DNA from 2 places in the Streptomyces kunmingensis genome. Region 2 is predicted to be linked to the other one. Evidence: riboswitches for the same ligand, from Rfam matches in the RefSeq annotation. Region 2 holds a riboswitch; the other holds the start of a gene.
The links. Region 2 has a riboswitch for cyclic di-AMP ahead of ABD366_RS42755 (M23 family metallopeptidase). Riboswitches for the same ligand answer to the same signal wherever they lie in the genome.
Positions count from the first base shown of each region.

Region 1 (4,347 bases), on a different contig from region 2:
TCGTCCTCGGCATCGTGTACGTGAAGCGCGACGAGGAGACGGCGGAGAAGGGCCTGTTCGCCGCGGTCGGCGGGCTGACCATGGCCAACATCTTCATCGCGGTGCTCTGGACCTGAGCGAAGGCGGGCCGAGGGACCTGACCGCCCCGGTCGCCACGACGAGCCAGACCGTCGCCGCGATCCACAGCAGCACCTGCCCCGGCGCCTTGAGCCAGGGCGTCTCCACGGCGGTGGCCACCGTCAGCGTCGCCACCGCCGTCATCCCCATCGGGAACACCGTCGACCAGCGCCGCACGTCGTACGTGAACCGCGGCTCCAGCACCTCCGCCACCGCGAGCACCACGTACCAGGCCACGTCCAGCGTCAGCAGCACCCCGCACATGTCGCGCAGCACCCCGGTGACATCGGAGTTCCAGAGGTCGCCGGCCCGCCCCGCCAGCACCAGCTTCGCCGCGGCGAGCGCCGAGATGGCCAGCGCCCCGCCCGCGACCCAGTGGTCCCCGGCGCCCGTGAGCACCTGCCGCCGGTCGAAGCGGGCGAACGCCGCCACGTACATCACGAGCCCGAACCAGAACACCACCACCGCCGCGTAGCCGAGCCACCGCACGCCCACGGCCGCCGACAGTGTCGCCCCGAGCACGGCGAGCCCCTGCGTGGCCACGCACGCGAGGAACACCGCCCCGGGCATCCGCCGCTTCCAGTGCCGTACGACGGCGACGAGCAGCCCCGGCCAGGCGAGCGCGGCGATCACCAGCAGCGCCGAGGCGAGCCACTGCCGGCCGAGCAGCGAGAACCGGGTGCCGAGCACACACGTCGCCGCGACGGCGGTCAGCGCGGGCGGGGAGATCGCCTCGTGCCGCCAGCGGCTGCGGTCGTGCATGAGGCGGAGCGTGAAGTCGGCCGCCAGAAGCACCCAGAGTGCGACGGCGAGCACCAGGAGGATGCCGGACAGGACGTCGTGGCCGGTCAGACGGAACCCGACCGAGACGATGCCGGTCGCCATCACGGCGGCGCCCGCGGCAGGCGGGAACCGGGACCCGAAGGGCCGCGGGGTCACGTTCGGACGGGAGTGCTGCACCGCCCGAACGTAACCACGACCGGCGTCAGGCGGGGCGCACCACGCTGTGGATCGAGCCGGTGCCGTCGTAGTAGATGGATTCCTCGCGGACGTAAGCGCCCGGCTTCGGCGCGTGGATCATCATGCCGTCGCCGAGGTAGAGACCGACGTGGCTGATGTCGTCGTAGAAGAACACCAGGTCACCGGGTTGTATGGCGGAGAGCGAGACGGTCGTGCCGAACTCCACCTGGTCCCAGGTGGTGCGCGGCAGAGTGATGCCGGCCGCCTTCCACGCCGCCTGCGTGAGCCCCGAGCAGTCGTAGGAGTCCGGGCCCGTGGCGCCCCACACGTACGGTTTGCCCTCCTGGGACTTGGCGAACGCGAGCGCCTTCGCGGCCTTGGCGGCGTAGCCGGAAGAACTGCCGGACGGCGTGCCGGAAGAGCCGCCGGACGAACCGGAACCCGAGCTCTCCTGCTGCGCCGCCTCCTCGGCCGCCTGCCGCTTCTTCTCCTCCTCGGCCTTCTGCTTCTCGGCGAGCTCCGCGGCCTTCTTGCGGGCCGCCTCTTCCTTCTTCTTCTCGATCGCCGCGAGCCGCTGCTTCTCCTCGGCGGTCAGCTTGGACAGCAGTTCACGCGCGTCGGAGAGCTTCGTCTGCACGCTCTGCTTCGAGGTGCTCAGCTCGGTCTGCGAGGAGGTGAGCTGCTGCAGGTTCTCCTGAGCCTCGGTGCGCTTCTTCGCGGTGGTGAGCTGCTGCTCCTGGTAGTTGTCGACGGCCTTCTTCTGGTCGGCCGTCATCCGGCTCATCAGCCGGTTCTGCGCGAAGTAGTCCTCGGGATCGTCCGCGAGGAACATCGTCGCGGTATCGCTGATCCCGCCCGTGCGGTACTGCTGGGCGGCGAACCGGCCCAGCTCCTGGCGGGCCGAGTTCATCTTCTCGGTGCGCTGCGCGATGTCGTCGAGCAGCTTGTCGACCTGCTTCTTCTTGCTGTCGGTCTGCTCCTTGGCGGAGTTGTACTTCTGCGTGGCGACCTCGGCCTGCCGGTACAGACTGTCGACTTTCTTCTGTACCTCCTCGAGGCTCGGCCGCTGCGGCTGCGCGGGCGCTGCCTGGGCCGTCTGCGAGAGGAGGGCGACCGAGGTGAGGGCGGCGGTCGTGATCCCGACCGCGGGAGTGGTGCGAAGGCCGCCGGTCATCCGGGACCGGATGCGCGGCTTGCGGTGCGACGCCAAGGAGGCGACTCCTTCCGTGGTCCGCCTACCGGGTTAGCTGTCGGGTTCGGGCGTACGGAAGGCTGCCCTACGGTCGACTGCCCGGCGCTGCGGGCCGTCGAGGCGATTCACCCCAAGGTCGGTTGGGTCCCCGGTTCCCTGCCTCGCGGCGTACGGGACTCAGCGGGGGCTGCCCGCTCGCCGCGGTGCTCGCGGTCGTGGGGACGGACTGCCCGCGCAGCACGGTAGCCAACTCGTGTTGCTGCTGTGAAGGTTGATGTTCGAAATGCCCGATACATTTTCGTGACCTTGGCTACTCCGCAGCCACTCCGGCGGCGCCTTCACCGTACTGTCATGCGGTCGTCACTGTGTGCGACCGCTTTGTCGTACGGGTTCGAGTACCGCCCTGACCTGCGCGTACGGGCTTTGTTGTGGAGGCGGGAGCGGCGTGTCAGTGGGGCGCCCTAAACTCGTAAGGCGATGAGCAGCCTCTTTGACGACAGCTTCCTGGCGGGCCTCCAGAACCGGACCGAGGAGCCCCCGCCGCCGCCCGACAGTGAGCACGAAGGACCGGCGCCGGAGCCGATCCCGGACGACCTGTTCGGCGGGAAGTTCGACGTGCCCCCGGCCAGGGACGCGTACTACCGTGACGGCGCGCCCCGGCCTGCCCTGGACCCGGCGGCCCTGCTCGACGGGCTGAACGAGAACCAGAGAGCGGCCGTCGCGCACGGTGGCTCCCCGCTGCTCATCGTCGCCGGTGCCGGCTCCGGAAAGACCCGCGTCCTCACCCACCGCATCGCCTACCTCCTCGCCGAGCGCGGCGTGCACCCCGGCCAGATCCTCGCGATCACCTTCACGAACAAGGCCGCGGGCGAGATGAAGGAGCGCGTCGAGGCCCTCGTCGGACCGCGCGCGAACGCCATGTGGGTGTCCACCTTCCACAGCGCCTGCGTGCGCATCCTGCGCCGCGAGTCGAAGAAGCTCGGCTTCACGTCGTCGTTCTCGATCTACGACGCCGCCGACAGCAAGCGCCTCATGGCCCTGGTCTGCCGCGACCTCGACCTGGACCCCAAGAAGTTCCCGCCGAAGTCCTTCAGCGCCAAGATCTCGAACCTGAAGAACGAGCTGATCGACGAGGAGGACTTCGCGAAGACGGCCGCCGACGGGTTCGAGAAGTCCGTCGCCCAGGCCTACGCGATGTACCAGTCGCGGCTGCGCGAGGCCAACGCCCTCGACTTCGACGACCTGATCATGACGACGGTGAACCTGCTGCGCGCGTTCCCCGACGTCGCCGAGCACTACCGCCGCCGCTTCCGGCACGTCCTCGTCGACGAGTACCAGGACACCAACCACGCGCAGTACGCGCTCGTGCGCGAGCTCGTCGGGCCGGCCCGGGACGCCGAGGGCAACGACGCCGATCCGGCCGAGCTGTGCGTCGTCGGTGACGCCGACCAGTCGATCTACGCGTTCCGCGGCGCCACGATCCGCAACATCCTCCAGTTCGAGGAGGACTACACGGACGCGACGACGATCCTCCTGGAGCAGAACTACCGCTCCACGCAGACGATCCTCAGCGCCGCCAACGCGGTCATCGAGCGCAACGAGTCGCGCCGTCCGAAGAACCTGTGGACGAACGCGGGCACCGGCTCCCAGATCACCGGCTACGTCGCGGACACCGAGCACGACGAGGCCCAGTTCGTCGCCGAGGAGATCGACCGGCTCACGGACGCGGGCGAGGCGAAGGCCGGCGACGTCGCCGTCTTCTACCGGACGAACGCGCAGTCCCGTGTCTTCGAAGAGATCTTCATCCGCGTCGGCCTGCCCTACAAGGTCGTCGGCGGCGTCCGCTTCTACGAGCGCAAGGAGGTCAGGGACGTCCTCGCCTATCTGCGCGTGCTGGCGAACCCCGAGGACTCCGTCCCCCTGCGCCGCATTCTGAACGTGCCGAAGCGCGGCATCGGCGACCGCGCCGAAGCCATGATCGACGCCCTCTCCCAGCGCGAGAAGATCTCCTTCCCGCAGGCCCTGCGCCGCGTCGACGAGGCGTACGGCATGGCGGCCCGCTCCACGAACGCGGTGAA
Region 1 is NZ_BAAATS010000025.1:44,971-49,317, forward strand. It holds gene ABD366_RS28120 (hypothetical protein) at 1-116, shown strand, start outside; gene ABD366_RS28125 (tellurite resistance/C4-dicarboxylate transporter family protein) at 94-1,077, opposite strand; gene ABD366_RS28130 (C40 family peptidase) at 1,103-2,287, opposite strand; cyclic di-AMP (ydaO/yuaA leader) riboswitch at 2,295-2,462, opposite strand; gene pcrA (DNA helicase PcrA) at 2,747-4,347, shown strand, end outside.
Region 1: another riboswitch for cyclic di-AMP. It lies ahead of ABD366_RS28130 (C40 family peptidase); the one in region 2 lies ahead of ABD366_RS42755 (M23 family metallopeptidase).

Region 2 (4,347 bases):
CGGCCGGGCCCGCCGCGTCCTGCTGCCGCTCGCCGGGCTGCTCGCGGCGATGGGCATGCACGCGTTCTGGAACGGCTCGTCGTCCTTCGGCGAGTACGGCTTCTTCGCGGTGTACGCGGCGTTCATGGTGCCGGCGTTCGGCCTGCTGACCTGGCTCGCCGTGTACGTACGCCATCGCGAGCTGCGCACCGTGCGGGCCGAGCTGTCCGCGTATGTCGTGGCCGGGTGGCTCGCGCCGCCCGACCCGTTCGCCCTCGGCTCGCTCAAGGCACGCCGCCTCGCCCGGGAGTACGCCGCGTACTACGGCGGCAAGGAGGCGGAGGCGGCGGTCACCGAGTACGAGGCGTACGCGACGTCGCTCGCGCTGCTCAGGCACCGCGGCCGCAAGGGCCGGGCCGGCGCCGATTTCGTCGTACGGGAGCGCGAGTTGCTCGAAGCGCTGTGGGAGCGGCGCCATCACGCACGTCCCGCGCTCGCGTACGCCTCCCAGGTCGCCGCCCCCATGTGGCGGCCACCGGTGTACGCGGGGCCGATGCCGCACGTTCCCGCGTACAACCCGTACCGCTACTGACAAGGCTCAGGCGGACGCGGCCGTGAGGCGGCCGAGCTCCTCGTCCGTCAGGGTCAGGTCCGCCACCGCGAGCAGCGCCGGAAGCTGTTCCACCGTGCGCGCGGACGCGATCGGCGCCGCCACGGTGGGCTGCCCGGCGAGCCAGGCGAGGGCGACCGTGGCGACCTCGGCGCCGCGGGCCTGCGCGATCTCGTCGAGGGCGGTCAGCACCTTCTGGCCGCGCTCGGTCTGAAGGTGCTTGGACGCGCCCCCGGCCCGCGCGCCGTCGACCGTGACGCCCGGCCGGTACTTGCCGGTCAGGAAGCCGGAGGCGAGCGCGTAGTACGGGACGGCGGCGAGCCCTGCGCGCGAGGCGATGTCCTGCCGGGCGCCCTCGTAGGTGGAGCGCGAGACGAGGTTGTAGTGCGGCTGGATGGCGACGTAGCGGGCGAGGCCCTCGCGGTCGGAGACGTCGAGGGACTCCTGGAGACGCTCGGGCGAGATGTTCGACGCGGCGATGTTGCGCACCTTGCCCGCCTTCACGAGGTCGTCGAGCGCGCCGATGATCTCCTCGACGGGGATCGTCTCGTCGTCGTCGAAGTGCGTGTAGTACAGGTCGATGTGGTCGGTGCCCAGGCGCGTGAGGGAGGCGTCGGCGGCGGCCTTGATGTTGGCGGCGCGCAGGCCCTTGAAGTCGGGGTGGCGGGCCACCTTGGTGGCGATGACCAGGTCGTCGCGGTTGCCGCGGGCCTTGAGCCACTTGCCGATGACGGTCTCCGACTCCCCGCCGTGGTTGCCCTCGACCCAGGCCGAGTACGAGTCCGCCGTGTCGATGAAGTTGCCGCCCCCGGCGGTGTAGGCGTCGAGCACCGCGAACGAGGCGGCCTCGTCGGCGGTCCACCCGAACACGTTGCCCCCGAGGGCGAGCGGGAAGACCTCGAGGTCGGAGGAGCCGAGCTTGCGCAGTGAGGGGGAAGAAGTCATGCCCTCAGTTCTACGCCCCCACGGTACGAGGTGTTCCGTAGGGGCGGGAGGCGTTCGAGGGCCGGGCTCTCAGGGGGTGAGGCCCTTGTCGCGCAGCCAGGCCGCCGGGTCGACGCCGGTGGCGGCACCGCCGGGGTGGACCTCCATGTGGAGGTGGTCCCCCGTGACGTTGCCGGTGGCGCCGACGCGGCCTATGACGTCGCCGGTGCTGACCTTCTGGCCGACGCTGACGTTCAGCGAGGACTGGTGGCAGAACCACAGCTCGGTGCCGTCGTCGAGGGTGAGGATCGTGCGGTAGCCGTACGCGCCCGCCCAGCCGGCCTCGGTGATGGTGCCGCCGTGGACGGCGTAGATCGGCGTACCGGTGGAGGCCGCGAAGTCCAGGCCCGTGTGGTAGCCGGAGGACCACAGGGATCCGGGCTGGCCGAAGGTGCCGGTGAGCGTGTACGAGGTGACGGGGAGCTTGTAGCTCTTGGCCAGCTTGGCCAGGCGCTCGGCCTCGGCCTTCTTCTTGGCCTCCTCCTCCGCCTTCTTCTTCTCGGCGGCGGCCTTGGCCTCGGCCTTCTCCTGCTTCGCCGCGGCTTCCGCGGCGGCCTTCTGGGCGGCGGCCTCCTCGGCCGCGGCCTGCGTCCTGGCGTCGGCGGCGTCCTGCTGCGCCTCGGCCTGCTGCATGATGCGCGACCGCAGCGCTTCGCCCGCGCCCGACCGGCCGTTGCCCATGGAGGTGAGCGGGGCGGCCTCGGTGGCGCCGGACGAGGAGTCGGCGGTGTCGGACATGAGCGCGCCCACGCCGGGCAGCGACTTGGCCTCGGGCAGCGAGTCCTTGACCGCCGAGAGGTCGGGCATGGAGATGTGGACCGGGGGCTTGCCGCCCTGCGCGGTGGCGATGCCGCCCGCGCCGACGGCGGCGATCACGCCGACGCCGAGGACCGTGGAGCTGCGCGCGAGTCCGCCGCGCTGCCGGGCCACGCGGTGCCTGCCGCGGACGGGACGGACGGATTCCTCGGTGGGATTCCACTCCTCCCAGGTCCCCTGCTCGACACCGGACCCGCCTGGGGCGGGGTCGGCGGAGAATCCGGGGAACTCGGGGGCAGGACGGTTCGACGCCACGGGGGCGCTCTCCTTTCCTTCCTTCTCGCCTACCGGGTTAGCTGACGGGTTCGGAGCAGGAAGGTCTCCTACGAGCACGGTCCGACGCCCGAAAAGCGACGGAACTATGCCTGATTCACCCCAAGTTGGTGGTTCCCCGGCTCCCTTGCGGGATTAAGCGTGTGCGCACGGAGCCGTCGCTTGTGACGGCTGGGACGACCGCGCTGCGTTATCGAACGTTAATAGACAGCCGATAGTAATTCCAAGCTGTTCCCGTTGATCGTTCACGTTCTTGGCCTGGACTTAACGGGGCACTACCGGGCGGAATCGGGCGAGTTGCCCGTCGTTTTTGACGCGCTTCAAACCCATCAGTTTCTGACGTAGTGTCAATTGTTATGCGAAGAGGGGTCGTCCGGTCACCCCTCGTGAGGTTGATCAAGGACGCCGCACGGCGAGCAGCGCCATGTCGTCGGTGGCGCCGTCCCCGGTGTGCAGGCGTACCTCTTCGGCCAGCGCGGCGAGCAGCTCATCGGGCCCCGGGAAGATCCGGCCCACGAGCCGGGCCGCGGGATCGTAGAAGACGCCCTTCGCGTCCCGTGCCTCGGAGAGCCCGTCGGTGTAGAGCAGGAGCGTCGCCGCGGGCGGGAACTCCGCCTCGGTGGCCCGGTCCGGCCAGGACCCGAGCTCGCCCAGGCCGAGCGGCAGCGCCGCCTCCGCGGGCGTGATCACCTGGACCGTGCCGTCGCCGAGCAGCACGACCGGCTCGGGGTGGCCGCGGTTGAGGATGCGCAGGAGCCGGCCGCCGTGCGGGATCTCGGCGAGCACGGCGGTGGTGAAGCCCTCGAAGTCGTCGATGCCGCGCCGCCGGGAGCCCTCCCGGGCCAGCGCCCGCTCCAGCCGCTGGGCGACCGCCTCCAGACTGTCCTCCTGCTCGGCGGCCTCCCGAAAGGCGCCGATGACGACGGCCACGGCGGCGACCGCGCCCATGCCCTTCCCGCGTACGTCCCCGACGACTATCCGCACCCCGTGCGGTGTGTCCTGCACCGCGTACAGGTCGCCGCCGATGAACGCGTCGGCCTGCGCCGCCTCGTACCGGGCCGCGATCGCCAGACCGCCGATCCGCCCGGCCGGCTCCGGCAGCACGGCGAGCTGGGCCGCCTCCGCGATCTGCCGCGCGGACGCGAGCTGCTCGTCGCTGCGGCGCTTGATCCGGTTGATGAAGCAGGCCAGCACGCACACGGTGGCCACGGTGGCCATCTCCGTATAGACGCCGGTGTGGAAGGCCGTGTACCTGAGATGCACGGCGACGATGGCGGCGATCGACGCCGCTCCGGCCGCGATCGTGCTGCCCAGCGAGAAGAACGGGGCGACGACCAGGGGCGCCGCGCTGAACAGGGGTGAACCGGCGAATCCGGACGGTGTGCAGTACTCGTAGACCGCGCCGCCGATGATCAGCAGCAGGGGCAGCACCCGGAGGAAGGCGCGCGTGCCGACGGCGTCCGCTCCGTGTCTGTGCCGCCCTCCTCGCTGCCCCACCACTCGTCTCCTGCCACAGTCCGCGCCCGGATTCCGGCGTCTGTCCAAGGGTTCCCGGGGCGGGAGCCGGAGGCGAGCGTTACTGCTCCGTCCGGGTCAGGGCCCATAAACAGACCGAGGCCGGAATCTCGAAAGATTCCGGCCTCGGCCTTCAGTAGCGGGGACAGGATTTGAACCTGCGACCTCTG
Region 2 is NZ_BAAATS010000072.1:17,109-21,455, forward strand. It holds gene ABD366_RS42745 (PrsW family intramembrane metalloprotease) at 1-571, shown strand, start outside; gene ABD366_RS42750 (aldo/keto reductase) at 578-1,534, opposite strand; gene ABD366_RS42755 (M23 family metallopeptidase) at 1,604-2,644, opposite strand; cyclic di-AMP (ydaO/yuaA leader) riboswitch at 2,656-2,814, opposite strand; gene ABD366_RS42760 (PP2C family protein-serine/threonine phosphatase) at 3,059-4,159, opposite strand; tRNA gene ABD366_RS42765 (tRNA-Met) at 4,315-4,347, opposite strand, start outside.